3 regions of the Photobacterium panuliri genome follow, and region 2 is predicted to be linked to each of the others. Evidence: predicted binding sites of a transcription regulator. Region 2 holds the regulator's gene; each other region holds the start of a gene.
The links. Region 2 encodes PurR, which represses purine synthesis genes. Its sites were predicted from a motif close to TNANGNAAACGTTTNCNTNA; they were not measured.
Positions count from the first base shown of each region.

Region 1: purE (5-(carboxyamino)imidazole ribonucleotide mutase) is a predicted target of PurR. The motif match lies at 5,705-5,724, and genes of this name have one in related genera.
Region 3: ACSF8X_RS11315 (phosphoribosylaminoimidazolesuccinocarboxamide synthase) is a predicted target of PurR. The motif match lies at 5,169-5,188, and genes of this name have one in related genera.

Region 1 is NZ_CP197192.1:429,657-439,772, forward strand. It holds gene def (peptide deformylase) at 1-438, opposite strand, end outside; gene ACSF8X_RS02165 (LysM peptidoglycan-binding domain-containing protein) at 744-1,811, shown strand; gene dprA (DNA-processing protein DprA) at 1,804-2,898, shown strand; gene ACSF8X_RS02175 (DUF494 family protein) at 2,901-3,374, shown strand; gene ACSF8X_RS02180 (DNA topoisomerase family protein) at 3,406-3,969, shown strand; gene ACSF8X_RS02185 (5-(carboxyamino)imidazole ribonucleotide synthase) at 4,033-5,145, opposite strand; gene purE (5-(carboxyamino)imidazole ribonucleotide mutase) at 5,146-5,634, opposite strand; gene tsaC (L-threonylcarbamoyladenylate synthase type 1 TsaC) at 5,834-6,391, shown strand; gene hemF (oxygen-dependent coproporphyrinogen oxidase) at 6,398-7,303, shown strand; gene aroE (shikimate dehydrogenase) at 7,370-8,191, shown strand; gene ACSF8X_RS02210 (DUF1488 family protein) at 8,201-8,464, shown strand; gene ACSF8X_RS02215 (gamma carbonic anhydrase family protein) at 8,461-9,006, opposite strand; rRNA gene ACSF8X_RS02220 (16S ribosomal RNA) at 9,428-10,116, shown strand, end outside.
Region 2 is NZ_CP197192.1:1,841,083-1,851,198, reverse strand. It holds gene ACSF8X_RS08600 (MotA/TolQ/ExbB proton channel family protein) at 1-558, shown strand, start outside; gene ACSF8X_RS08595 (ExbD/TolR family protein) at 555-977, shown strand; gene ACSF8X_RS08590 (heme/hemin ABC transporter substrate-binding protein) at 974-1,810, shown strand; gene ACSF8X_RS08585 (FecCD family ABC transporter permease) at 1,844-2,881, shown strand; gene ACSF8X_RS08580 (heme ABC transporter ATP-binding protein) at 2,878-3,669, shown strand; gene purR (HTH-type transcriptional repressor PurR) at 3,995-4,999, shown strand; cyclic di-GMP riboswitch class I at 5,204-5,309, shown strand; gene ACSF8X_RS08570 (TfoX/Sxy family DNA transformation protein) at 5,435-6,025, shown strand; gene ACSF8X_RS08565 (hypothetical protein) at 6,553-6,945, shown strand; gene ACSF8X_RS08560 (carboxymuconolactone decarboxylase family protein) at 7,089-7,685, shown strand; gene lpdA (dihydrolipoyl dehydrogenase) at 7,700-9,973, shown strand; gene ACSF8X_RS08550 (ABC transporter substrate-binding protein) at 9,983-10,116, shown strand, end outside.
Region 3 is NZ_CP197192.1:2,443,047-2,453,162, reverse strand. It holds gene ACSF8X_RS11330 (hypothetical protein) at 1-335, opposite strand, end outside; gene katG (catalase/peroxidase HPI) at 937-3,111, shown strand; gene ACSF8X_RS11320 (hypothetical protein) at 3,469-3,858, shown strand; gene ACSF8X_RS11315 (phosphoribosylaminoimidazolesuccinocarboxamide synthase) at 3,936-5,039, opposite strand; gene ACSF8X_RS11310 (ATP-dependent helicase) at 5,309-7,669, shown strand; gene ACSF8X_RS11305 (carbamate kinase) at 7,759-8,688, opposite strand; gene ACSF8X_RS11300 (diguanylate cyclase) at 9,619-10,116, shown strand, end outside.

The sequences.
Region 1 (10,116 bases), 1.4 Mb from region 2:
GTAATCGACAAACAGCTTGCCGGCCAGGTGGTCAAGCTCATGCTGGACGCAGATAGCCAGCAGATCATCGGCCTCGAAGGTGAAGGCTTCGCCGTCACGGTTGAGGGCGGTGACTTTCACCTCTGCCGCGCGTGGAACCAGTGCGCGGGCGCCAGGGACAGAAAGGCAGCCTTCTTCAATACCGTCTTCACCGTGTTTTTCGATGATTTCCGGGTTGATGAGAACCATTGGCTGATTGCGCTCTTCGGAGATATCGATCACCACGATGCGTTGGTGGATATCGACCTGTGTGGCAGCAAGGCCAATCCCTTCTTCGTCGTACATGGTTTCTAGCATGTCATCGACAATCTTTTGGATTTCGGGAGTCACGGCCTCGACTGGTTTCGCAACCGTGCGCAGGCGATCATCCGGGAATGTTAATACTTGCAATACAGACATAGGTTCTCGTTAAAAAAACAGTATTGATGAACAGGATATGGGTTTTGTTCTAATTCTAGTCATTTTAACCGGCGAATAACAGACCTAGCGACTGGGGATTGCTCTCCGGGTGGCAAGGTGCCGGAGGCTCGGAAGATACGAGCAAGCGTGTTGCAACAAGGACGGGGAAGAGTGAGGCGTGCCGAAAAGTCGGTGTCCGGTGATGAGAAACGCTAGACACTCGGTGGCCCCGATGACAGCCTGATAAATGGGTGCATGTTGGGCACCGATTTTAGTTACTAGGTCGTCATAATAGGGACATAATCATGTGGTTGCGAATCGTCTTGCTGGTGTTGCTCAGCATGGGGGGATGGGCTTGGGCTAAGGCGCCCCAGCTTAATGTTATTGATGGGGCTCCGTCTGTTTATACCGTCAAGAAAGGCGATACCTTGTGGGATATTTCTGGGCATTTCCTTGAGAACCCGTGGTTGTGGCCCGAGCTGTGGAAAGTGAACGACTATATTAAAAACCCGCATTTGATTTACCCGGGTGACAAAATCTATCTGGTATGGGTTGATGGGAAGCCCCAGCTTCAGCTTAAGCGCACTATGAAGCTCTCTCCGACCGTCAAGGTTGTGCGTGCACCGGTGACCACGCTGCGATCGTCATTGCTGCTACCCTACCTGAACCAAGACAAGCTAGTGACACCTGCCGCGTTAGACCGCCTGCCTCGGGTGCTAGGAAGCAGTGAGGCCAAGGGGTATATGTCGGCCGGGGATACATTGTGGGTCGATCAGGCGCTGACCGCCGGCGAGACATGGTGGGTTTACCGCCCCGATGTGACATTCGAGCGCGAGGTCGCGGAAGGCGAAATGCCGAAAGTATTGGCGATGAAAGAAGTCGCCCGTGCCAAGGTTGTGAGCAATAACGGCGAGAAGAGCCGCTTGGAGCTGGAGATGTTCTTGCGAGAGGTGAAGCAGAACGATGTGTTGCTGCCAGCTCCGTTGCCAGCCGAGCGTTTGGCGATGAGCTTTTCCCCATCGCGCCCTGAGCCGACGCTGAGCGCGAAGGTACTTGGCTTGCTGGGTGGCGGCATGAAGTACATGGCGACTAACGATGTGGTGGTGATGGATATCGGTCATTTGGACAGTGCTGCGGCCGGTAACGTGTTCACTGTTTATCCCGAGGATGTTGAGGTGATTGAGCGAGGTGGCGAGTACACCTACGAAATCCCTAGCTATATTCGTGATGATGAGAAGGTATCGCTTGAAGCGATGCCGATTGGCGAAGTGATGGTGATCCGTGCCTATGAACATTTCAGCCTTGCTGTAGTAACCAAGGCCACTGCGCCGCTACCTGCAGGTGCAAAGGCTCTGCCGCCAGTGTATGAGTGATCTGCGTTACTGGCTGACGTTATCTGCGGTGCCGTCGTTTGGCGGCTTCCGCATCGGCAAGCTGCTCGGCAGGTATACCCCTGCCGAGCTTTGTCATATGGGGAGCGAGGAGCTGGCGGGAATAGGGTTCAAGCCTGCCCAGATCCGAGCGCTGCTGCATCCGCAGCAGGCGCGGATAGATCGTTGCCTGCAATGGTCGGAAATGCCTGACCAGACGATTCTTTCGCTGGCCGATCCCCGTTACCCTACCCTTCTGAAAGAAATCGCCTCCCCGCCCCCCTTGCTTTTTGTCCGCGGTGATTCCGCTTGTCTGAGTTTTCCCCAGATTGCGATGGTCGGCAGCCGTTCCGCCAGCTTGGATGGCAGGGAAAGTGCTTATGAGTTTGCCGCAGCCCTGGTGGCGGCTGATTATGTTGTGACTAGCGGCCTGGCTCTGGGGATTGACGGGCAGGCCCACCAAGGGGCCTTGCGTAACGGTGGTACCACGGTGGCCGTGCTCGGATCCGGGCTGGACAAGGTCTACCCCGCCAAACATCGCGAATTGGCTGCCTTGATCGCCGAGCAAGGTGCTCTGGTATCGGAGTTCTGGCCCGACGAGGCTCCGCGTCCACAGAACTTCCCACGCCGCAACCGGGTGATCAGTGGCCTGTCGGTTGGCGTATTGGTTGTAGAGGCGGCACCTAAGAGTGGGTCCTTGATTACGGCAAGGTATGCTTTGGAGCAAGGACGGGAGGTCTTTGCTATACCAGGCCCGATCCAAAGACCCGGTAGCCGTGGCTGCCATGCCCTTATAAAAAGCGGTGCCAAACTGGTGGAATCACCGGTCGATATCTTTGACGAGGTCGGCGCACTGACCGAGTGTGCAAAAAACAATCAGTTAGATAGGCGACTCCCACAACCTGAAAATGAAAAATTGCCATTTCAAGCGCTGTTGGCTACCGTAGGCAGTGAGGCAACACCTGTCGATGTCGTTGCCGAGCGCAGTGGGCAACCAGTTCACGAAGTCATGATGCAGTTGCTGGATTTGGAACTGCAGGGGCTGGTCACTGCTGTACCCGGTGGCTATATCAGATCGAGGAGGGGCTAGTTATGATGGATATCCTTATGTACCTGTTTGAAACCTATATTCACAGTGATGCTGAATTGATGGTGGATCAGGATGAATTGTCCGAAGAATTGCTCCGTGCCGGCTTCCATCAGGAAGATATTTACAAAGCTTTGGAGTGGCTGGAGAAACTGGCTGCTTTGCAGGAAACGGAAGAGACCCCGTACATGAATAGTTGTGCGGTGACCTCTATGCGGGTGTATACCGCACAGGAAATGGTGCGTCTTGATACGGCCAGTCGTGGTTTTTTGACTTACCTTGAGCAGATCCATGTTTTGGGCGCAGATACGCGTGAAATGGTTATTGATCGGGTGATGGAGCTGGATACGACCGATTTCACTCTTGATGATCTGAAATGGATTATTCTGATGGTGCTGTTTAATGCACCGGGCAACGAGAGCGCCTACAGCCAGATGGAAGAGCTGCTGTACGGAATGGAAGACGGCTATATTCACTAAGCTGAGTGGATGTAAGAGGTAATCGCCTGTAATGTCAGGAAAAATTGACTCAGAATTATTCACCGCACATGCCCATGCACTTGACGGCTCCTGTCCGCAGTGTGGTGAGACATTGGTGATCCGTAACAGTAAGCGCGGTCCATTCCTTGGCTGTTCGGGCTACCCTGCGTGTGACTATATCAAGCCGATGGGCCAGAACGATGGTCATATCGTGAAATATCTGCAAACCCCCTGCCCTGATTGCGGTGAGGAGTTGGTATTGCGTCAGGGGCGTTATGGGATGTTTATCGGCTGTAGCGGCTATCCTGAATGCCACCATATAGAATCCCCTGAAAAAAAAGCACCGTCGACTGACGTTGCCTGCCCCGAATGCGGGCGTGGGCATTTGTTGGAGCGTAAATCGCGCTACGGAAAGGTATTTTATGCCTGTGATCAGTATCCCGCATGCCGTTTTGCGGTCAATGCCAAACCTGTGGTCGGTCGTTGTCAGCAGTGTGGGTTCTCCTTGCTGATCGAAAAGAAACTGGCCAGTGGCATTAAGTTGCAGTGTGCGGATCGTCGTTGCCATGCTTACCAGGAGCCGCAACAGAACTAGCGGACAGCAATGTGTCGGATGAAGAAAAGCCTGCCTGAGCAGGCTTTTTTTATGGCTGGAATATCAGCGCAAGGCGGGGAAGCTGGCAGGATCGAGGTAGTTTGCGATTGAGGCCAATGCGTCTTTGAGCTCCGCCTGCGAGTTGGCACATACGTTGATATGCCCCATTTTTCTCCCGGTTCGTTTTTCTTTGCCGTACCAGTGGATATGGCAATGCGGCTCTGCCAACAGGGCTTCGGGAAGGGTATCCTCCCCGAGGATATTGATCATCGCGGTGTGGCGTAGCAGGGCGGTCGAGCCCAGTGGCAGCCCCGATACGGCGCGCAGGTGGTTTTCGAATTGGCAGGTTTCCGCGCCTTGCTGGGTCCAGTGGCCGGAATTATGGACCCGAGGGGCGATTTCGTTGACTAGCAAGGTTCCGCCGACATCGAAAAACTCAATGGCCAGTACTCCGACGTAATTGAGCGATTCGGCCAGGGCCCGGAACATGCCTTCTGCCTGTTGTTGCAGCTCCGGGTTATCGGTGAGGGCCGTGGAGAGGCTGAGCACGCCATTAGTGTGAATGTTCTCGGCCAGAGGATAGACGGCAATTGTGTCGTCTTTGGCCCGTACCCCAACCAGCGAGACTTCGCGGTCGAACGGGACGAAGGCTTCGGCAACGATCGCTTGGTTGCTGGTTTGATCTAGGCATTGGGTTATTTCGTCCCAGATAGCTTCGAGATCGTCTCCTGGGCGAAGGCGCCATTGGCCTTTTCCGTCATAGCCGCCCAGTGAGCTTTTTAAGACCAGAGGCAGCCCGACGGTACTGATGGCCTGATCCAGATCGGCCCGTGTCGCGATGATTTGGTACCTCGCATTGGCGACCCCCGCATTGTCGAGCAGGCTTTTCTCCAGACGGCGATCACCGCCGGCCTTGATGGCTTGTGCTGATGGGAGGAGCTTGCCGCTATTGGCACAGGTGTCGAGGATGTCATGGGGAATATGCTCGAATTCTGCCGTGATGACGTCGGCGTAGGTAATGGCGGTGTTGAGCCCCTTGAGCATCACCTGTTGGGTGAGAGGATGGACGACGTTGCCGGTGGTAACGTCGTAGGCAAAGACTTCAATGTTCAGCGGCGCACCGGCCAAGGACATCATTCGGGCGAGCTGTCCTGCTCCCAATACCAATACACGCATTTATGCTTCCTCTGCCGGGTCTGGCTGGCTCAGTACGGTGTCTGTTTGTGTCCGGCGGAATGTATCGATGGCCGCCATTATCTGGCTGTCTTGAGTACCGATGATCTGTGCGGCGAGCAGTCCGGCGTTGGCAGCTCCTGCCTCCCCGATAGCCAGAGTGCCGACGGCCACGCCCTTGGGCATCTGGACAATGGAAAGTAGGGAGTCCATGCCTTTTAGCGCCCGGGATTGGACAGGTACGCCCAGGACCGGCAGGCTGGTGAACGCTGCGGTCATGCCCGGTAGGTGGGCCGCTCCGCCTGCCCCGGCGATAATAACCGTGATGCCGCGACTATGGGCTGTTTCTGCATATTCCGCCAGCAGGTGGGGAGTTCGGTGGGCCGAAACGACCCGGGTTTCATAAGCAATACCGAAATGATCCAGCATGTCTGCGGCGTGCTTCATGGTAGGCCAGTCCGATTTTGAGCCCATAATGATTCCAACTTTCATCCGATCTCCTTTGCAGTTGCTAACAGCGGGTACCTCGACAGGTTTGCTGCATTATACGGAGAATTTATCGCAAGGAAAACGTTTGCGTCGGTGGATTTGCAACAATTGATAACGGGCATGGCGTTGTGGCTAAGGAGTGGTAATATACGTAAACAGAACGTTAAAACAGGCATGGGCCTAGTAAATAAAAGAGGCGTGAGTGGAGAACCTTGAGAATGTAGTGGCAGCGCTGCGTCAGGAGCAGGTGATTGCCTACCCGACCGAGGCTGTCTTTGGTGTGGGCTGTGATCCGGATAGCGAGCAGGCTGTTATGGCGTTGCTGGCACTCAAGCAGCGGCCTGTAGAGAAAGGCTTGATTCTGATTGCTGCGAATTTTGAGCAACTTAAGCCTTATGTTGATGATAGTCAGCTGAGCGACGAGCAAAAGCAGCGGATCGTTGATTCTTGGCCGGGACCGGTGACGTGGGTGATGCCGAAGAAGCCGGGTGTGCCGCATTTCTTGACCGGTCAGTTCGATACCATCGCCGTTCGGGTTACCGATCATCCTCAGGTTCAGACGCTGTGCGAGGCATTCGGCAAACCGCTGACTTCAACTAGCGCTAACCTGACTGGCGAGCCGCCGTGCCGAACGGTTGCTGAAGTCGAGTTGCAGCTGGGTGGAAGGCTGGCTGCGATTTTTGACGGGGAGACGGGCGGTCGCGACAATCCGTCGGAGATCCGTGATGCCGTTACCGGAAAGGTTTTCCGACAAGGATAAAGGCTTATGCATAGTGTTGATAAAGAGGCGGTAAAGGCGTTTTTACTCAATCTGCAGGACAACATCTGTTGCTCGCTTGAGCAGCAGGATGGCGGGGGCAGTTTTGTTGAGGACGCGTGGCAACGTGAACAGGGCGGCGGTGGCCGGAGCCGGGTCTTGCGAGACGGTAAAGTGTTCGAGCAGGCGGGGGTGAATTTTTCGCATGTCTTCGGCGACCAAATGCCGGCATCGGCGACGGCACACCGGCCTGAATTGGCTGGGCGGCGTTTCGAGGCTATGGGCGTATCGTTGGTGGTTCACCCTCGCAACCCTTATGTTCCAACCTCCCATGCCAATGTCCGCTTTTTTATTGCCGAAAAAGAGGGTGAGGCTCCGGTATGGTGGTTCGGTGGTGGCTTCGACCTGACGCCATTCTATCCTTTTGATGAGGATTGCCAGCATTGGCATGATACAGCCAAAGCACTGTGCCAGCCATTTGGCGATCATGTCTATGCCGAGCATAAGGCCTGGTGTGACCGCTACTTTTACTTGCCGCACCGTGATGAAACACGGGGCGTGGGCGGATTGTTCTTTGATGATCTCAATCGGTGGGGGTTTGCCCGGAGTTTCGAGTATATCCAAGCCATTGGCCAGGGATATCTGGATGGTTATCTTCCGATAGTCGCCAAGCGCCATACAACGGCGTATGGGGAGCGGGAGCGCCAGTTCCAGCTCTATCGTCGCGGCCGTTATGTGGAATTCAACTTGGTCTATGACCGTGGCACCTTGTTCGGCTTGCAAAGCGGGGGCCGTACAGAGTCTATTTTGATGTCGATGCCCCCGTTGGCTCGGTGGGAGTATGCTTTTAGCCCTGAGCCGGGCTCGGCGGAAGCCAAGTTATATGAGTCGTACCTTGTACCGCGAGACTGGTAACGGGCATGGCTGGCAAGGTTATGCTGTTGTTACCCACAGATAGGATCATCAATGGGATATAACAATATGGACAGATACGTGGTGTTTGGTAACCCGATAGGCCAGAGCAAGTCGCCTTTCATACATACATTGTTTGCTCGCCAGACGGGCCAGCAGATGGTTTATGAGGCGCAACTGGTTTCGTTGGATGGTTTTGCCTCGGCAGCTACGGCATTTTTTGGGGCTGGAGGCCGAGGTTGTAATATTACCGTGCCGTTCAAGGAACAGGCGTTTGCCTTCGCTGATAGGCTGACGGAGCGTGCGCGGCTTGCCGGGGCGGTAAATACCCTGAAGAAACTCGATGACGGAGTGATCTTGGGGGATAACACCGATGGTGCCGGTTTGGTTCAGGATCTGATCCAGCATAATGTACCGTTGGCGGGTAAGAGAGTGCTGCTGGTCGGTGCCGGTGGGGCAGCGCGTGGCGTGATTTTACCTCTGTTGGAGCAGAAGGTGAGCGAGTTGGTGATAGCCAACAGGACCCAGGATAAGGCCCTGCTGTTGGCGGGAAGTTTTGCGCAGCATGGCGCAGTATCGTCAATGTCTTTTTCCGAGCTAGGCGGTGAGGTTTTCGATGTCATTATTAATTCGACCTCCGCAAGTTTGAGTGGCGAGTTGCCAGGACTCCCTGCCGAGGTGATCCATTCTCAAGTCGCTTGCTATGATATGGTTTATGGATCAGAGCCGACGGTTTTCACTCGGTGGTGCAAGACTCATGGGGCGAGGGTTGCATTGGATGGTCTTGGTATGTTGGTGGGACAGGCTGCCGAGAGCTTTATGCTCTGGCGTGGGATCCGTCCGGGGGCGGGGCAGGTTCAGCGAGAACTTCGCCGGGTTTTACAACAATAGAGAGTGGCGATGAACCAAGATATTTTGTTTGCGGATATTCAATTTTGGAATAGCGAACGACAGGCTGTGGGTTTTCCCGCACAGCAAGGCGGGGCGCTAATCCATTGCTGGGTTACACGTGCTTGGCTTGAAGGGCAAGCCGGGCGATGTTTGGATGAGGAATCGGAAATCCTTTCTGTTTTTTCATCGCTCCGGTTTGATCTCGAAGACTTGGCTGAAGCCGCTATTGAAGATGAGTCTTTTGATGCTCAGGGAGAGATCGTGCTTGGTTAGTCCGTTGCCGGCATGATGTAGTCGTTTTTAAGTTGGACATAGTTGCTGGCTGATGCCAACAAAAAGGCGCGTTCATTATCTGTTAATGGGCGCGCTTTTTTAATGGGGCTGCCCATATAGAGAAATCCGCTTTCAAGCCGTTTGCCAGGTGGAACTAAACTCCCTGCACCTATCATCACCTCGTCCTCGATGATGGCTCCGTCAAGAATAATGCTACCCATGCCAATCAGTACACGTTGGCCGATAGTACAACCGTGTAGCATGGCTTTATGCCCAACCGTTACATCATCGCCAATAATAAGGGGGAATCCATTGGGGTGGAGCTTTGATGGACGGCTTACATGTAAGATGCTGCCATCTTGTATGTTGCTCCTGAGGCCTATATGGATATGGTTCACATCGCCGCGAGCGACGACGAGGGGCCAGATACTACTGTCTTCGGCCAATCTGACATCACCGATAATGATAGAAGAGGGGTCAACAAAGGTTGAGGGTGACAGTGTTGGATATATGCCTTTATAAGGACGATGGCTATTTTTCATAGAGAAGACCTAATTATATAAAATCATCTAATCAATAATTAGCTGATAAAATAGTCGATAACATCGAAAAACAGATGCTTTGTTTGAATTTTGTCCACTTGGGGCTAAAAAACAAATTTATTTCTATTATCCCCTTGCTAATGTGATCGAACGCTCTATAATGCGACCCCACTGACACGGAAAACGGTAGCTAAGGCAGCCAGTGAATACGGTGTCGGTATTGTTCTTTAACAATTTGACCATGCAATCTGTGTGGGCACTCGTGAAAAGATTTAGTCAAAAGATTTAAATCAGTGAACTGAGTGACCATTGATACTTTTAGTATCCACAGTCAATTCTTTTTGGTTCTGCTTTTTTATAAAAAAGTGGAAACAAGAAAATCAGTAATCACTGAGCCGTTTCTTCGGAAACACAAAAACTTTAATTGAAGAGTTTGATCATGGCTCAGATTGAACGCTGGCGGCAGGCCTAACACATGCAAGTCGAGCGGTAACATTCCAAAAGCTTGCTTTTGGAGATGACGAGCGGCGGACGGGTGAGTAATGCCTGGGAACATGCCTTGGTGTGGGGGATAACCATTGGAAACGATGGCTAATACCGCATAACGTCTACGGACCAAAGAGGGGGACCTTCGGGCCTCTCGCGCCAAGATTGGCCCAGGTGGGATTAGCTAGTAGGTGGGGTAACGGCTCACCTAGGCGACGATCCCTAGCTGGTCTGAGAGGATGATCAGCCACACTGGAACTGAGACACGGTCCAGACTCCTACGGGAGGCAGCAGTGGGGAATATTGCACAATGGGGGAAACCCTGATGCAGCCATGCCGCGTGTGTGAAGAAGGCCTTCGGGTTGTAAAGCACTTTCAGTAGGGAGGAAGGCAGTGTCGTTAATAGCGGCATTGTTTGACGTTACCTACAGAAGAAGCACCGGCTAACTCCGTGCCAGCAGCCGCGGTAATACGGAGGGTGCGAGCGTTAATCGGAATTACTGGGCGTAAAGCGCATGCAGGCGGCTTGTTAAGCCAGATGTGAAAGCCCGGGGCTCAACCTCGGAATAGCATTTGGAACTGGCAGGCTAGAGTCTTGTAGAGGGGGGTAGAATTTCAGGTGTA
Region 2 (10,116 bases):
AGCAAAATCAACGCCCTGCTCGCCGCGCAAAACCGCAATGACGAGTCAACACTCGACAACCTCGTCAACCAACTTCAAGGTCAGCGCCCACTGCTCTACAAGGGGGTGGCAATGCTCATCGCCCATCGCCACTTCGCCAAGACGTTGCGCGAAGATGCGGCGGGTATTTGGCTTCAACAAAAACGAAGCCAGCTTCGTTCTGGGCTGAAGCTATTAGCGCTTATTGGCGTGATCAGCCCCTTGCTTGGTTTGCTCGGCACCGTTCTGGGTCTTATCGATATGTTCAAAGGCATCGCTATGAGCAGCGGTTCGGTAACCCCCAATGACCTTGCTGACGGACTCGGTCTTGCCATGCGTACAACGGCCGCAGGCCTGCTGATTGCCTTACCGGCGATCACCGGGGCGCAGCTCTTGGGGCTGTGGGCAGATAAGATAACCGGCAAATTGGAGCATAGCCTCAATCACTGCAATTTATGGCTTGAAGGACTATCGCTAGAGCCGTCTTGCAAATCAGCAGCCTCACCCCTCACATCAGAGACTGTCGAGGCATCACGATGATTAAGACACACCAGAGCGTCATCATTGATGATGAGCTCAAACCTGACTTGACACCCCTTCTCGATATTATTTTTATCGTGATGGTTTTCTTGCTGCTAACAGCAAGCGTCAAGTTGCAATCTCTAGAAGTCGATTTGCCGCAGACAGAAACCGAAATATTGCAATCAACCCAATCGGATCCAATCACAATCAACATCACCGCCAATGCCCCTTATTGGGCACTGCAAGGCAAACCTATTGATGACTGGTCATCGTTCAAGGAACAACTACTGACAGAAGCACGAGCCAACCCGGACAAACCCATTGTCATTGGGGCCGATAAAACAGGATCTGTAGAAAATATGCTGAAATTGCTGGCCTTTCTTCAACAGAACCAGATCAAAGCTACCCAACTTTTAATGGAAGAGGACAAATCATGAAGCGTTTCGCACTCGCAGCCACCCTTCTTGTCGTATCACAGTCAAGCCTGGCTTCAGAGCGTATTATCAGTGCCGGCGCTGCTATTACCGAGCTCATCTATGCCATGCAGGCGCAAAACCAACTTATTGCAGTCGATATCACCAGCAAAGGCCTCATCGATGACAACATTGCTGTACTGGGCTACCACCGCCAACTATCTGCCGAGAATTTAATTGCCCTTGAGCCCACTCTTTTGCTCGGCTCCAACGAAATGGGTCCGTCATCAACACTCGATTTGATCAAACAAGCTGGCATCGGCGTCGATGTCGTCAACGCTGGAGAAACCGTCGATGACCTAATGACACGCATCGACCAAGTTGGTGCCGTGACGGGCAAAAACAACGAAGCCTTGGCACTCAAGAGCAAAGTCTCAAAAACAGTCGCAGCCATAGAGAAAAACCTATCAGGCCAGCATCAACCGAAAAAGGTACTGTTCTTGATGCTCCATGATGGCCGCCCCGCTAACGTAGCCGGCCGAAACACCACAGCAGACACCGTTATTACATTGGCTGGTGCAATAAACCCGGCAGCTGATTCGGTCAGTGCCTACAAACCTATCTCGATGGAAGCGATTGTTGAAATGCAGCCAGACATTATTTTGCTTAGTTCGCGCACCATGCACAGCCTCGGTTCAGTGGATGAGTTGATTAAAAAAATGCCTCTACTTGCGGCTACCCCTGCGGGCCAAAACAAGGCGCTGGCAACCATTGATGGTACCGCTTTAATTGGCGGTCTTGGTCTCAAGAGCCTTAGCGAAGCTGAACGTCTTAACCGCGTTTTTTACCCTAACTAATTATCACCTTGGCATAGGCCAGCAGTACTTACTATGCATTTAAAACGACTATCGGCCGGCATTCTCTTTCCTTCCGGCCTTTGTTTACTCGCGCTTGCCATCATCACCTCAATGGTGGTCGGCCCGATGGCGATATCCTTTTCCGATAGCGTCAAGGCTCTCGCCCCGTGGGATACCAACCTGCCCGCGCACATTGACATTGTTATTCATCAAATCCGCTTGCCAAGAACCCTCTTGGGAATGGCTATTGGCGCGATTTTGGCGTTATGCGGCGCCGTGATGCAGGGGCTTTTTCGTAACCCGCTGGCTGACCCTGGCATAATCGGGGTTTCGGGGGGAGCCAGCCTTGGTGCCGCAATTGCCATCGTCGTTTTTGCTCCCCTTGTCGCCTCATACCCTCTGCTGCTTACACTGGGAACGGTTCCTGTTTTCGCCTTCATAGGCGGCGCGGTAAGCACCTATCTCGTCTATCAATTAGGCACAGATAAAAATGGAACATCCGTTACTGTCATGCTACTTGCAGGTGTGGCCATCGGTGCGCTTTCAGGTGCCGCACTGGGGTTGATGAACTACTTTGCCGATGATCAGGCTCTGCGCGATCTCTCTTTATGGAGTATGGGCTCGCTGGCCGGCGCAACATGGCCGGGGATCGGTCTGGCTTTTGCCACTCTTACCACACTTCTGACGTTATTTTACCGCGATGCGAATGGCATCAACGCCCTATTACTAGGTGAAGCAGAAGCCAAACACCTCGGCATTAATGTGCAACAGCTAAAACGTCGCTTGATTCTTCTGTGTGCGGCAGGTGTCGGTATTGCCGTCTCTCTGACAGGGGTTATTGGCTTTGTCGGCCTTATCGTCCCCCATATTGGGCGAATACTGGCTGGCCCCAACCATAAAACGCTGCTCCCACTATCAGCGCTCATCGGGGCATTAATCCTGCTGGTTGCCGATATGCTTGCACGTATAGCTGCCGCTCCCGCAGAGCTACCCGTCGGCATCATCACCGCTATTCTGGGGGCTCCGTTCTTTATTATCTTGCTAACTCAACAAAAAGGGAGAATGTCATGACGACCCCATCGCCCCATCTCCCAATTGCGATAGATGCCCGTAACTTAAACCTATCACTTGGCGGGAAAACGCTGCTGGAGAACTTTTCCATTCAGCTACGAAGCGGTGAGCTAACCGCCCTGCTCGGGCCTAACGGTGCGGGGAAAAGCTCCTTGCTAAAAGTGCTTTGCGGGGAAATAGAGGCAGGCGGCAAAACGTACTACTTCGATCATCTACGTGAGCAATGGTCACCCAAAACACTGGCTAGGCATCTTGGCGTATTGCCACAACACAGCGGCCTGACTTTTGCCTTTTCCGCACAGGAGGTCGTACAGCTCGGCGGTATGCCACTTGATCTACCCAATACAAAATGCCAGGCCGTTGCAGAAGCATCCATGACACGGGTCGATGTCAACCACCTTGCCCACCGACTTTACCCTAGCCTTTCAGGCGGGGAAAAACAGCGCGTGCATTTTGCTCGGGTATTGACCCAGCTCAGCGAAGCTGGCCATCAATGTATACTGATGCTTGACGAACCGACATCGGCGCTTGATCTTGCCCACCAGCACAATACTTTGCAGGTAGCCAAAGACATGGCCAAATCTGGCGCTGCCGTTGTTGTGGTCATTCATGACCTAAATTTGGCCTCACAGTATGCCGATCGATTGGTGATTATGAACCACGGTCGTATCCAAGCAGATGGAAACGCTGACCAAGTCCTAACCAGTAGCAATATTGAACGTGTCTATGGTTGGCGGGTATCGGTCATGCCCCATCCTGTTTATGGCTATCCCATTGTAATATCATAAGCCTCACGGATAGAAATGATGACCGCCATCAAGATTTTTTCATTTCTTCGATAAGAATTATTGCACTCTTATCCACACTCGGTAAAATGTGAACGCAAGCGATTACACGGTGCAAACTAACAGTGCGTTGCTTGTTACGCTATTCTATACGTCGATCAGAACGACGAGCTATGCCGCCCTTTGTGATGCGGCTTTAGCTGTTTCTACTCGCTGTACTCAATAGAATAGTGAACTGTAATTACAGCAGATGTGGATAAGTTCACTACTCTTTTGGGTAAAGCTTTCAGTTAGGTCCTCTGACCTCTATCTTATTAGAAGAATAACTATGGCAACGATTAAAGATGTTGCGCGTTTGGCTGGTGTTTCAACGACCACCGTCTCTCACGTAATCAACAAAACTCGCTTCGTCGCAGAAGCAACACAGAAAAAAGTCTTGGAAGCCGTTGACGAGCTTAACTATGCACCGAGTGCCGTTGCGCGAAGCTTGAAGTGCAACACAACTCGCACTATCGGTATGCTGGTAACCAAGTCAACCAACCCATTCTTCGCTGAAGTTGTCCACGGCGTTGAAGAGTACTGCTATGGTCAGGGTTACACACTTATCCTTTGTAATACCGAAGGAAACCTCGACAAGCAGCGCGACTATCTGCGAATGCTGGCTGAAAAACGCGTAGATGGCCTGTTGGTCATGTGTTCTGATCTGGACGAAAAACTGCTTGCACTGTTAGAGCGCCAAAAAGATCTACCAATGGTTATCATGGACTGGGGTCCAGAGAGCCCACATACAGATAAGATCCAAGACAATGCAGAACTTGGTGGCTATGTAGCGACTAAATACTTCATTGAGCATGGTCACAAGAAAATTGGTTGCCTGACAGGCCACAGCGAAAAGGCTGCTTGCCGCGATCGCCTTAAAGGTTTCCGCAAGGCAATGAACGAAGCGAATTTGCCTGTCAACGAAGATTGGATTCTGGAAGGTGACTTCGAGTGTGAATCTGCCGTTGTCGCAGCAAATGCCTTAATCGCAATGGAAGAACGTCCAACTGCTATCTTCTGTTTCAACGACATCATGGCGATGGGTCTGATCAGTACCTTCCAACAAGCAGGAATCCGTATACCGGATGATATCTCTATCATTGGTTACGACAATATCGATCTAGCACCTTACTTTTCACCACCATTGACCACAATCCACCAGCCAAAGCGTCGATTGGGCAAAAGTGCTGTTGAGATTTTGATGCATCGCGTAAAAGACAAAGAACATGCACACCAAGTGTTCGAGATGACTCCTGAACTGGTTGAGCGAAAATCAGTGAAGAAACTCAACTAATTACACGTCACACAATCTGATGACAATACAAGAAGCTGGCCTACCATAGGCCGGCTTTTTTTACAATTTTGACCGATACTTATCGAACGAAAATCAAAAATGCGTTGCCTTTATCAGCCATCTGAATGAAAATATGTGACAAGGATCACAAAACCAAAATTGGGAGCAAGTTCAAATTTATCAACTAATGATATTCTTACCAGGTCACGAACAAGGCAAACCTATCGAAAGGTAGGGACGCAAAGCTTCCGGCCTAAGAGCTGAATATATCCCTATTTTTTATTCAACTTAAGGTAGCGGGGTTGCCGATGGATATAGCAATCATCATTTCAGAAAATATTCGCTATTGTCTGACATAACCAGTTGTGTATCTTTGCTATTCTTTCTCCACGCTCTGTTGTTTGGTGACTTCTAACTTATTTACAGAGAAGACACATGGACAAACCAGTACTTAAAGACTCATTACGACTATTCCAATGTTTTGGTAATATCAAATCACGTTCTATGTTTGGTGGTTATGGTATTTTTTCCGGCGAAACGATGTTCGCGCTAGTCGTAAATAATAAACTTCACCTGCGTGCTAATGCTTCTAATGAAACTGGATTCAAAGACGCAGGCTTAGAACCATATATTTATAAAAAGCGTGGCTTTCCTGTTGTTACCAAGCACTATGCCATTCCTGAAGAATGGTGGCAGCAACCAGAAAAAATTCTAGAGCATGCAAAACAATCACTTGAGGCAGCTCAAGTTGATAAAGTCACCAAGACAACCACAGGCCCAGAGCGCATCAAAGATCTACCAAACCTGCGCCTAGCCAACGAGCGTATGCTGAAGAAAGCAGGCATCGCTACCATTGAAGAGCTAAAAAATGCTGGCTCAATCAATGCGTTTAAAGCCCTACAAGCCACACACAGCGGCAGCCTAGCCATCGATATGCTATGGCAACTAGAAGGCGCAATCAGCGGCAGACACTGGACAGTTATTCCACCAGAACGCCGTCAACAACTTTTGAATGACCTAAACTAATTTAGGTATTAATAAACAGAATTTAGAAAGAGACCTTCGGGTCTCTTTTTTTATTTATTCCTATTAATAAAACCATTAAACCCGTTAATAATAATTAAGATTTATTTATATTCCATTAATTATAAATTCCCTTGATGAATTAACCCTGCCATTTATTTATAATCCAGTAATAATTAGGCTGATCGCTGACTTATATATTAAATATATGCACTCATGCGCAATAAGGCGCCGTAATAAAAGTCCCAACACAGGTTCACTAAACTCAGTGGCATAAAAATATAAACAACAGCGTGAGAACGAGGACATTAGACAAAGTCTCAAGAGAAGCAGAACACACCAACCGCCACACCTCGCCTTTTTGCCAGCATGACAAGCAAATCAGAACAAGATCAACATTGATATGACAAATTTTTGTCAGACTCCGTCAAATATTGAATCTCCTCACAAAGCTACTCGCTGATCTTGCTCCATACTTTCTTTCGTTCAGGCCAAGGTTAGAATGAACACAACTGAATCGTGGAGGTAGTATGAGTTATTCCAAACCATTCCCGGGACAAAATGAACGTGTGTTCAAGGATACGTTTGGTAAATGGCCACGCCTAATGCGCTGGCTGGTCCTGATCAGTCTTTTCCCCCCAATGCTAACCCTCTTCCTCGTACAGCAGGATTACACGTCGATCACAGCTCTTAGAGATGCGGTTACCTGGACCCTGCTCAGTAACAGTTCCCTTCTACTGTGGGGCATCTTGCTGCGCATACGAGCGAGGAAGTACTGGTATCGAAACTACCATATCGGTAAAACCATGCTGTTGGCTTTCGTGCCCATCGCTGTTTGCGGCTATTTGCTGATTGCAGAGGCCGTGCCAAAACATATGGTTACCAATAACCAACCCAGAACTGTACAAATAAGCATCAACTAAAAGAATTTAAAGCACTTTTTTCAATTAAACTGAAATAATCCGCCTCTTGGTAAGGTCTAGTCTCACAAATGCACCAGCATATCGGTGATAATGACAGGCTTGCAGTTTTTTCTTGCAAACCATAGACATTCAGAGAGGTTAATGTGCGCATCCCATCCAAACGTCGTTATTCTATTTTTGTCCGGCCCCTACTGTGGCTTCAGAAGCGACACTACGGCAATGTACTCAATCCCGCCAAGTTGTGGGGGCGTCGCCCAACCTTATTCTGGCTAGTCGCAGGTTTTTTCGGCTTTCTTGACCGCTCATCATCCCCCCTCGCACCAGTGATCCGTTCGCTGATCTGCGTCCGCGTCTCGCAACTCAACGATTGCGCCTTCTGTGTTGACGCCAATGGCATGAAGCTGGCTGAACGCTGTGATTCAGTCGAAAAAATCAAAGCACTGGCTAATTGGCAGCACAGCAACCTATTCAATGCAGAAGAAATTGCCGTGTTGCACTACGTAGAAGCGATGACGATCACAGGCCAGAAAGTTACTGACGATATGCTATCGACCCTCAGCCAATGGTATGACGAAGATGCTATCGTTGAACTGACCGCCTTGGTTGCTTTTCAGAACCTATCGGCCAAGTTCAATACCGCCCTTGATGTACCTGAGCAGGGGTTTTGCAGTTTACCGATTCAGCCTCAGCAGCAAGATAGCGACACAACCAACAAGACAGACACTCCGCAGGGCCAATAACGGGAGCACTCAATATGGACAGAAAAAAACTGCTAATAACCGGAATCGTTGTCGCACTAATCGGATTATGGATTGGGTTTGATTTAGGGGCCTATTTCACTCTGGAAAATGCCAAGGCACAGCAGATCGCCCTGCAAGATACGATTACCAGTAACCCCATCACCGCGAGTCTGGTGTATTTTGCCGTATACGTCGCTGTCACAGCCCTATCCTTGCCCGGCGCAGCGATTATGACACTCCTTGGTGCCGCCTTATTTGGATTCTGGTGGAGCCTGCTACTGGTGTCTTTCGCCAGTACCATCGGCGCAACCCTTGCTTTTCTGTTCAGCCGTTTCATCCTACGTGACTGGGTTCAGGCTAAATTCGGGCAACGACTGTCCGCAATCAACAACGGCGTCAAGAAAGATGGTGCTTTTTATCTCTTCACCCTGCGCCTGATACCCATTTTCCCGTTTTTCCTTGTCAATCTTCTGATGGGGTTAACGCCTATCAGCACCCGTATTTTCTTTGTGGTCAGCCAAGTTGGCATGCTGGCCGGTACGGCTGTCTATATCAACGCAGGAACCCAGCTCGGTCAGATTGAATCTCTGAGCGGAATCATCTCTGCGCCGGTATTAATCTCACTGGCATTACTGGGCCTGTTCCCATTATTGGCCAAGGCAGGAATGGGGATCACCAACAAACGCCGCCTTTACGCCCAATGGGAAAAGCCAAGCCACTTTGACCAGAACATGGTGGTGATCGGCGCGGGAGCCGGTGGCTTGGTGAGTGCCTACATTGCCGCTGCGGTCAAAGCCAAAGTCACCCTGATTGAACGCCACAAAATGGGAGGAGACTGCCTCAACACGGGCTGCGTCCCATCAAAAGCCATTATCCGAGCAGCCCATACGATGGCTGAAATCACCCGAGCCAAGGAGTTCGGTATCCATACTGGTAAAGCCAGCGTTGATTTTAAGCAGGTAATGGGGCGAATCCATCAGGTTATCGCCAAAATCGAGCCTCATGACAGTATCGAGCGCTACACAAACTTGGGCGTCAATTGTATCCAAGGCGAGGCAACAATCCTCTCACCGTGGGAAATTGAAGTGAATGGCGAGCGAATCACCACCCGCAATATCGTCATTGCAACGGGGGCCCGCCCTCTCGTGCCGGCAATCCCCGGTCTGGACAAAGTCCATTACCTGACATCCGATACGATCTGGCAACTCGACCAACAGCCCAAGCGCCTGCTGGTACTAGGTGGTGGACCCATTGGCTGTGAGCTGGCGCAAAGCTTCCAGCGCCTAGGCAGCGAAGTTACATTGGTCGAAATGGCAGAACAGCTCCTCATCCGTGAAGATAGCGATGCAGCCACGCTTGTTCAACAGAGCCTCGTTGCCGACGGCGTATCTGTGAAAATCGGGCACAAGGCTGTTCGCTTTGAGCCTTCTGACGGCTCTTCAGAGAATTCGGCTCGCGCTGTTCTCGAAACGGCCGATGGTACCCAGTCTGTTATCGAGTTTGATGCCGTTATGTTGGCCCTTGGCCGTGTTGCCAATGTTCAGGGGTTCGGCCTTGAGGATCTGGGCATTACCACAACCGAGCGAGGTACGGTGGAAGTCAATGACTATCTTCAAACCTGCTATCCCAATATTTATGCCGTCGGCGATGTTGCAGGTCCGTTCCAGCTGACCCATGCTGCCGCCCATCAGGCATGGTATGCCGCCGTCAATGGCCTGTTTGGCCAATTCAAGAAATTCAAGGCTGACTATTCCGTCTTGCCTGCCGCGACCTACACATCGCCGGAAGTTGCAAGGGTGGGCCTCAATGAGAAAGAAGCCAAGCAACAAGGCATTGATTTTGATATTGTTACCTACGGTATTGATGATCTCGACCGGGCAATTACCGATGGTGAGGACCATGGGTTTATCAAAGTCATCACCGCCAAAGGCAAGGATAAAATTCTTGGGGCGACCATAGTCGGCCATAACGCCGGAGAACTACTAGCCGAATTCACCTTGGCAATGCGTCATGGCTTAGGGCTCAACAAAATCCTCGGTACCGTACACCCCTATCCAACGATGAGCGAAGCGGCCAAATACACCGCTGGCGTTTGGAAAAAGGACAATGCACCGCAGGGACTATTGGCATGGGTAGAAAAATATCATCGCTGGATGCGCGGCCCATCACATCCCCAACAAGAACCGAAACCTGGTGACAGCACGGAAGCAACTGAAACCAACATTGTCGAACCACCAACAATGCAACGTACTGTTCAAAAAGCCGAACCGACTGTTACCGAAAAATAGGGAGCGACAATGAAAAAACACCTGTTAGGATTAGCGATGATGATGGCTGCCGGTATATCGGCAGCCAACGCCAACACCGAGGCAACCAATGACATTCCCCTTGATTGGCCAGGTGTTCTTCAACAAGCCGAGGGACAAACCGT
Region 3 (10,116 bases), 600 kb from region 2:
GGCTTTTTTCCTTGCCGGATGGTGTTATTTTGAAAGTTGATGATGATAGGTAGGGTATATCTGTATTGGAGATAGGCGGCGAATATTGCTGGTAAGTAATTAGATGCAAAAAGCAATGCCACGAATTTGGTATCAAAATTAAGGTTAAATCCGCTATCAATAAATATAGCGATCGTAATAAGTAGATAGACTATTGTAGATACTGAAAATATAAAAGGGATAGGCTTTAAACGCTCATGATTGAAAATGGAATAAACAATTGATGACTGGTTGTATGTAATGTTACTCTCGATTTGTTTATTTTGGTATTTTTCTACAAACTCTTGTGGGGTCATGAAAATCTCTAGAGTATTTATTTGTTAAAATTTTATCATTTAAATTCTTATGTTTATACTACTTTCATGTGAAAATACGAAACATGCTAGAGACTCAAATCGTTAAAATAGATCAGGGAAAATCTAATGAATCAACTAAGAGTCATCATTGATCTCGATGATTATACCGCCGGATTGATTGGTGAAATCAAAGCGAATGTTCAGATGGTTCTGAATTTTATTCTCCAGTTACGAGAGTTATGTTGTGGAAAGAGGACAGAGGTAACTCTTCATGCTGGAAGCAATCCCATTCGTTGTTTGTGAGTAAAAAATCGTCATCATGTCCCTACAAGGTATGGCTAGACTACTATACAGCGATTAATTTGTGTGACTAATCAATTATAACTATCAAATTAATAGGTACTAGCACGTTTCTGATGGGTAAAAGTAGGCGTATTGTTCATTCCATAAGTTCAGGTAGCTATAGCGTGTGGTGGATAGTGCCCCGCACAGACGCTGCCAAGAATGCAAGAATCTTCGATAAATCTAATCAAAATAATAAGCGAATTTTTACTTTGTTTGTATTTCGCTGAATAAAACCCACATAGGGAATGGAGTGAACATGAATCAACATGACAACCACACAGGCGGCAAATGTCCTGTAATGCACGGCGCAATGACATCATCTGAAGCATCCAATGTTGCATGGTGGCCCAATGCTCTGAATCTCGACATTCTTCATCAGCATGATACAAAAACCAATCCACTAGGTGCTGATTTTAACTATCGCGAAGAAGTACAGAAACTGGATGTAGAAGCGCTTAAAAATGATGTGAAAGTGCTAATGACAAACAGCCAAGAGTGGTGGCCTGCAGACTGGGGTCATTATGGCGGTTTGATGGTGCGTATGGCATGGCACTCAGCCGGTTCTTACCGTACTTACGATGGCCGTGGTGGTGCTAACACTGGTAACCAACGTTTTGCGCCGCTTAACTCATGGCCAGATAACGCGAACCTTGATAAGGCTCGTCGTCTGCTTTGGCCTATCAAGCAAAAATACGGTAACAAAATCAGCTGGGCTGACTTGATCGTGCTTGCCGGTACTATGGCTTACGAGTCAATGGGCCTGAAAACGTTCGGTTTCGGCTTTGGTCGTGAAGATATCTGGGCGCCAGAAAAAGACGTGTACTGGGGTTCTGAAAAACAATGGCTAGCCACTAGTGATGCAGAAAACAGCCGTTATTCAAATGGCCGTGATCTTGAAGATCCATTGGCCGCGGTAATGATGGGCCTTATCTATGTGAACCCAGAAGGTGTTGACGGCAACCCAGATCCGCTAAAAACAGCCGAAGACATGCGCGTAACATTTGCCCGTATGGGTATGGATGACGAAGAGACCGTGGCATTGACTGCCGGTGGCCATACAGTGGGTAAGGCACACGGTAACGGTAATGCGGCGCACCTAGGTAAAGATCCAGAGGGTGCAGACGTGACTGAGCAGGGCCTTGGCTGGAACAACCACACCTCTCGCGGTATTGGTCGTGATACGGTAACCAGTGGTATTGAAGGCGCATGGACAACCAACCCAACACAATGGGATAACGGTTTCTTTGAGATGCTACTGAACCACGACTGGCAGCTAACCAAGAGTCCAGCGGGTGCATGGCAGTGGGAACCTGTGTCTATCGAAGAGCAAGACAAGCCAGCTGACGTAGAAGATGCCAGCCTGCGTTGTAACCCAATGATGACTGATGCGGATATGGCCCTGAAAATGGACCCAGACTACCGTGTGATTTCAGAGCGTTTCTACAATGATCCTGAGCATTTTTCTGATGTGTTCGCCCGTGCTTGGTTCAAACTGACACACCGTGATATGGGGCCTAAGGCTCGTTACCTAGGTCCAGATGTACCGGCTGAAGAGCTAATCTGGCAAGATCCTGTTCCTGCTGGTCGTACCGATTACGATGTGGCTGCTGTAAAAGCGAAAATTGCATCAACTGATTTGAGCATTAGCGATTTGGTATCGACTGCTTGGGACAGTGCACGTACATTCCGTGGTTCTGACAAACGTGGTGGTGCCAACGGTGCGCGTATTCGCCTAGCGCCACAAAACGAGTGGGCAGGTAACGAACCAGAAAAACTGGCCAACGTATTGTCTGTTCTTGAAGGTATTGCCGCTGAAAGCAACGTAAGCGTTGCCGATGTGATTGTACTGGCCGGTAACCTAGGCGTTGAATTGGCGGCGAAAGAAGCTGGTTTTGATATCGAGGTACCGTTTGCACCTGGTCGTGGTGACGCAACGGCAGAGCAAACCGATGTTGAGTCATTTGCGGTACTTGAACCACTAGCCGATGGTTTCCGTAACTGGCAGAAACAGCACTACGCATCAGCACCAGAAGAAATGCTGCTAGACCGCGCGCAATTGATGGGTCTAACTGCGCCTGAAATGACAGTACTGCTAGGTGGTATGCGCGTTATCGGTGCCAACTATGGCAATAGCACTCATGGTGTGTTCACTGACCGTGTCGGTGCATTGACGAATGACTTCTTCGTTAACCTGACAGACATGAATTACAACTGGAAGCCAACTGGCCGTAATTCTTACGACATCGTTTCTCGTCAAACCGGTGATGTAAAATGGACGGCAACCCGTGTTGACTTGGTGTTCGGTTCTAACTCTATCTTGCGTGCTTACGCCGAAGTGTATGCACAAGATGACAACAAAGAAAAATTCGTGAAAGACTTTGTTGCCGCTTGGACCAAAGTGATGAATGCAGACCGATTCGATCTAGTATAATCATCCCAATAAAAACCCCCGTAATGGCTGAGCCATTGCGGGGTTTTTTTATGTTTTATGCTATGACCTGTCTGTCAATCAGCGCGTATTAATCGGTTGTAAAAAGACTATTTGTGAAATTACATCATAGGGTTGTCTTTATTGATGTGAGGTGAGTTTGAAGTGCTTTGCTTCATGAGTGAGATGCTTCTGAATAATATGTAATTACATGAAATGTAAGGGCTTAGCTGTGAAGGTCATCGAAAAAGTGTTACTAAGTCAATGAATTAATTGAAAAGATTGATTTTGAATCATGACATATTAAAGGGGGTGAATAATATTGGCTGTAGAGAGTCTTCTATATTTTGGAGCTATTGAATGAAGCTGTATATTATTCCCCTGACATTGATGATTTTATCCATGCCAGCTCGTGCTGATGCTGTATTAGATAATTTAGTGAGTTTGGAACAACGATCATCGGAACTGCGTATAACGGCTGTTAAGTGTTATGTTCAAATGACGTTACTCAAGCAAGATGGCTGGGAAACGCCAGCATGTGAAAACTACAAAGAAATGGCAACTAAAGAAGGGGCTGTTTTGCGTGAGCACCTTGAGACCACAACGAAGCAGTTTAGGCTCAAGCAGCGCGAGGGGCTCTATGATTTAGAGCAGAAGACTCAGGCGATGGAATTATTGTTTTCTATTTCTACGCATTTTGAAGGGTTTAAAATGCTGCCCGCCAAAATTGAAAGTCTCCGTCGCGGATAGGTTTATTTGGGAATAGCTCTGATTGGCTTAGGCGCCGCTTGGTTGAAAGCAATAACCTAAGCCAAAGGGGGCAATAGTTAGTCGATCAGCGAGTATTCATCACGTAATATGGCAATGATTTCAGCTTTGGGATTATCACTAAGTTCGATTTTTTGCCCAGTGATCTTTTCGGCTATTGCAGTATATGTTTTAGAAATATCCATAAGTGCGCTGACTGGTAAGTCATTGTCACGAGCGAGGGCAAATCGCTCATCCATACGGTCTTTGTTTAATAGGATATCAGGGTCAGGGAAGTAGTTGAGTAGGAACTGGCGGAAATCTTCTTTGGAGTTCTCAACAATCTCACCATCACGATAGGCCGCGCCATCCCAAATACGCGATGAATCTGGCGTGCCGACTTCATCCATATAAATGAGCTTTTCCTGTCCGGCCGCATCGGTCACGTAGCCAAATTCGAATTTTGTATCAACAAAAATCTGGTCAATTTGGGACAGCGCATTGCTGATCACCTCGAAGCCATCTTGCAGGAGTTTTTCGTAATGGCTGATATCGTCAGGGTGGCTGAAATTGAAGGCGCTGAAGTTGTTTTCTAGATCTTGTCGGGATACGTTGACATCGTCAACTTCGGGGACGCCCGGGATATTTTTGAGGATCCCTTTTGTAGAGGGGGTCATCAAAAGCGATGGGAGTTTTTGATCTTTTTTCAAGCCATCCGGTAGTTCGATGCCGCAGAAATGGCGTTCACCTTGGCTGTATGCACGCCACATGGAGCCGGTGATGTATTGACGGCAGATGGCTTCAACCATCACCGGCTTGGCTTTTTGAACAATCCATACAAACGGGTGGGGGATATCCAGAATATGGCTATCAGCTAGGTTATTGTCTCGGAACAGTTTGAACCAGTGGTTGGAGATTGCATTGAGCGCGGCTCCTTTGCCCGGAACGCCATTTAAGCCGCCCTCGGCATGCCAGATACAGTCGAATGCTGATATACGATCGCTGATGACCATGATAGCGAGAGGGGCATCCGGTTGGACGTTGTAGCCTTTTTCTTTGATCAGACGACGACTGTCTTTTTCTGTCAGCCAGTACACAGAGCGCACTTTGCCGCTATGAACGGGTTTGTCGGTACGGATTGGCAGGTCATCATTAACGGCGAGAACTTGATCGGCAAGGCTCATGGCGAATTCCTATTTCGGTAAGTGGACGAAGGTAAACCGGTGTCAGTCGGGCTTATTCATGCGGAAGTGTTGCTCCGCAGCCTTTCGATGCCTGCGATAATATCAGAAGCTAATTCGGCTTGCAGCCATAAAAGCAAACGTTTGCGTAAATTTATTTTCCAAGTTCGGGATAATGGCTCCAGCGGAATGTTCAAAAGGCTATTTTCTATTCGGTGAGCGCTGTGGGTTTATGGCAAAATAAACGGCTCTTTGACAGTGATTGGCAAACAATGACCCGCTATACACCTGAACAAACCGAATTTATTCACCACGGGGCCGGTAATGCACTTTGCATTGCTGGTGCTGGCACGGGTAAGACGACAACCCTGGTGGGCTTAATTGGCCAGAAGCTACAGCAACTTCCTGCACAAGAGATGCTGGTCTTGATGTTCAACCGGGATATCCGCGGGGATTTTCAGGAAAAACTCCGCAGTAGCGGGATCAACCAACCGGTGTCAGTACACACGTTCCATAGTTTTTGCCTGAAGTTTCTCAATCAATCGGGATTTTTCAGGGAAACGGGTTTCAGGGTAGATTTTCAGAGCGGGGAAAGTGACAAGTCGCTGGTTAAGTTGATCTTGCGCGAATTTTCCGGCAAGGAAACGACCTATATCCGCCAGCAAATGATCAAAGATCCAAAGACCATTGAGTTGCTGCTTAGCTTCATCGGTTTGGTAAAGGCCTATATGTTGCCGCCTTACGAGGTTTTCAAACTGGCTGATATCAATCGGGACTACCTGTTTATTATCGATTGTTACGAGGAGTTCGAGCGTCGCCGAAAGGAACTCAAATTATTGTTCTTTGATGACTGGCTGGTGGAGAGCGTGAAGTTGCTCGAAAGCAACGAGGCTATTCGCGCGCGCCTGCACCAACGATGCAAATTAATCGTGGTGGACGAGTTTCAGGATATCAATACTGCCCAATACCGGTTGCTAAAACAATTATTAGGCCCTCAGGCTCAGATATTGGCCGTGGGTGATGTGGATCAGTGTATCTACAAGTGGCGGGGAAGTGCCCCGCAGTTCATGCTTAATTTTGAGCAGGATTTTGCGCCGGCAACGGTTTATACCTTGTCGCAGACTTTTCGCTTTGGCCATAGTCTGGCATTGGCTGCCAGCCACCTTATTGCCAATAATAAGCAACGATTCAGTGATTTTATAACCACCGCGACGCCTGAAAGCCGTGATACCAAAGTGGTTGGCTGTGGCTCATCTCGTCAGGTTGGCGAGATTCTTCAGTCGGTCAAAGACTATATCGATCAAGGTGGTAATCCGTCGGAGATTGCGATACTGGTTCGTCGCTGGTCGCAGACGCTGTTGTTCGAACTGGCCTTCCTCAGCAAGCAGTTGCCTTATCATATGCCGGTGCCATCCGTGCTGGCCCATAGTAAAGAAGTGTCGATGCTTATGGCATTGATGTCGTGGGCGACGGGGGGCTATGACGAAGCCGATTCGGGTAAGCGTTCCGTCATGTTATTCAATTTCAATAGTTACCCTCATTGCTATGTGCCGAACAAGACCCTGAAACCGCTATGTGAGCAGTTGGCTGGCATGGAGCCTGGCCAGTGGCTGACGTTTATCCGTCGTTATGAGAAAGCCAACCCCTCATTGAAATTGGAAACGTTTGTAGAGCGTTTGGATTTGTTGTTGAGGCTCAAGAAAAAAAGCAGTTTCAAGGCCCATGAGGTTTTCCGTCAGTACAGGAACGAAAGCGGCCTAGATAGTTGGATCTGGAAAACCGAAGCGACGGCCAGTGAGATAGAAGAAGCCATCGAGCGGTTGGATAGCGTTGAAACGGTGCTCGACAATATGGATCAGAACTGTAAACAGGCACTGCAATATTTTGAGTATTATACCTATCAGTCAGGGGTGCATTCGGCTCAGCAGGATGACACGCAGCGGCAAAATGGCGTGCAGTTGACAACCATATTTCGAGCAAAGGGATGTGAGTATGAGCATGTTCATTTACCGTTTTGGGATAAGGATGCTTTCCCCTATATCAGAATGGGGGGTAACAGTGTCGGGGCCGATATCGAAGAAGAAAGGCGTTTGGCTTACGTGGCGTTGACGCGCGCCAAGAGGCAAGCGGTTATTTATCACACTGAACCCGAGAGGCCTGCCGGCAAGGCGACGAATGCGAGCCGCTTTGTTGCTGAAACCAAGTTGGCAATTGCCGCCGAGTTGGGGCCTGCCTTGTATCAGGTAGGGGACTTGCCCTCTTATTCAAGCCCTGTCGCTGAAGCATATTGTCGCCACCTGGGACGGGAAGGGGATATCAAAATAGATGAACGTTCGCCATTGGCGAAAAAGACAAGGGTCGATAAGGGTGAGCGGAAAAGCGCCAAGCGCGGTGTTGGGCAAACAGGCGATGAGCCTGATGAATACAGTTACCAGTGGGCACTGCGGCAACCCTTGCCGGAAAATGGCCTGAAGGTCGTTCAAGCAATGACCCGTAGCAAAACGGCGAAATATCTCGATGGGGAAATCAGCCGTATTTTGCGTGAGCTAAAAACAGCGGATAAGGCCAAGCAGTCGGTGTTGGTCAACCGCTTAATCGCCACCTCGTATGCCAGAAGTCAAGTCAGGCGATAAAGTATCCCGTTATATTGTGTCGAGAATGAACAAAGCCCCGTAAAGGGGCTTTGTGGTGTTAGCAAGAGGTGTTATTCAAGATCTGGAAATCAGTAGTACTCGATCCCTTCGCCTTCTTTGATTAGCGTACCCGCTTCGTTAGTGATGATACGGTCTAGATCAAACAGGGAGCCGATAGCAGCATTGCCGCGACCAGAGTTCACGAATTTGCATACAGCGTCGATCTTCGGTCCCATAGAGCCCGCAGGGAACTGGAACTGTGACAGACCTGCTGGTGTTGCTACCTTCATTTCTGCCTGATCCGGTTTGCCGTAGTTGCGGTAGATTGATCCGTCAGTCAGGATGATGAATAGATCCGCGTCGATCACTTCAGACAGAAGTTCGGCAGTAAGATCTTTGTCGATCACACACTCAACGCCAGTTAGATGATTGCCGTTCTTGCAAACAGGTACGCCGCCGCCACCGCAAGCAATAACCACATCACCAGCATCAAGCAAGGTTTCGATCTGCTGTTTTTCAATGATGGATTTTGGTAGTGGTGACGGTACAACACGACGGTAGTACTCACCATCTGCTTTGAAGATCTTGTCGCTTTCAGCCATGATCTCTTCAGCGCGCTCTTTAGTATAAACCGGGCCTACAAATTTCGTTGGGTTGGCAAATGCCGGGTCATCGGTGCTGACTTCTGTTTGGGTTACCAGTGTTGCGATTGATAGTGTAGGGTCAATGTTGCGTAGCTCTTGCTGAAGCATGTAGCCAACCATGCCGCAGGTTTGAGAACCCAGTACATCCATTGGGTATGGTGTAGTCTGTGGTGAGTACTCTTGGTAAGCCGCATTCTGTTCCATTAGCAGGCCAACCTGTGGGCCGTTGCCGTGTACAATCACGATTTCGTGTTTTTGGGCAATAGCGGCAATGCTTGCAGCTGCTTTTACAATATTTTCGCGTTGGTTTTCTGCAGTTAGGGCTTGTCCGCGAGCTAATAAGGCATTCCCGCCTAGAGCTAGTACTATGCGCATGATCGTATCTCCATTATATTTTTATGCCCAAGTTACATGCTCGTTGAAACGAGCTTTATAAAGTTTCTTGGGTCTATATGTTCACTATTATTAGGTGGCGCTAGATTAGGGGAAAAATACATTAATAAATGTGACATTATTCAAATCATAATACTAATTGCTTAATTCGCAGCGTGAATATAGCGTGTCATTTTTAGATTATTATTCTCGGTTTCCATATTAGATTATTGATAATGAAAAACAGGATGACGGGGGCTGTCAGACGTTAGATGGATGCTTGCTAATAGCGAAAATTGTAATGATTTTATCAGGAATCAATGAACTATTTAGATAGCGATTCTATAAAAGTGAATAGAGTTCCACGTGTTTAGAATATAAATAATTCATGGTAGATCACAGTTTTTATTTTAGAGGTGGCCATTGGGGCCTGCAGTTGGAGAGTCGCTGGGTGACAGAAGGTTGTGTGACCAAACCTATACACTCACATCATCGCGGCTGAGTCTCGCCCCACAGGGCTAGAGCGGTCGATGAGAACGCAATAGTGCTGTATTTCTGAGGATGACTCTGGGAAAATAGGAGACTTACTCCTTGCTATGCATGCTATCGATAGTGTGATGTTTCGAATGATGGTGGTCTATAACCATGGTAATGCCTGGTTTGACGACTGAAATATAATAGTATCATTATATATATTATTGTTTTAATTATATTAAACCTGTTTATTCTTGCGGATGATAGCCAGAGAGTGTCGTTGTCGATCATTTAGTATTGACAGAATTTATATTGGGAAACGAGTAAGTGCATGGAAGCATATTACATGTAATTAAGAGTAAAATGCTGCTAGCTCGACATAACCGATTTTTGTATTTGTTGATATTTTTTATTTTAAATATCTTTTTTTATTCTAGTGCTAATGCATCTGAGAAAGATATGGCATTTAAGCCACTTTCTTGTAGTGAATATCATGGTAATTCATTACATCCTGGCACAGATCGTTATTTCAATTTGTATCTTCAGGCACTTAGTGATCCTTTTACAGCGAAGAGGGATATAGTGAATGTCTTGGAGTCACAATCAAATATGCTATCTGTTGATGAGCAGGCATTAGTATATCTTGCACAGTATTATATACAGATAGGGCAGGGGCGAAATGTTGGTCGTGCTCGCCCGTACCTTGAGAAAATGAAGCAAATAGCCAAGGAACATAAATCAGTGTGGCTATCTGCAGAGATCAAATTTATTGAAGCCTTTGAGTTGATGGATCAACGGGAGTACGCCTTGGCTCAATTTCAACTGGAGAATTTGAAAGAGCAAGCCGAGGAGATGGATTACAATATGTTGCTTGGACGTACGCTGAAATGGTTAGGAAACTTAGATGCCGACCGTTCTGAATATAAAGCTGCTTTGAACAAGTATAACCAGTCGTAT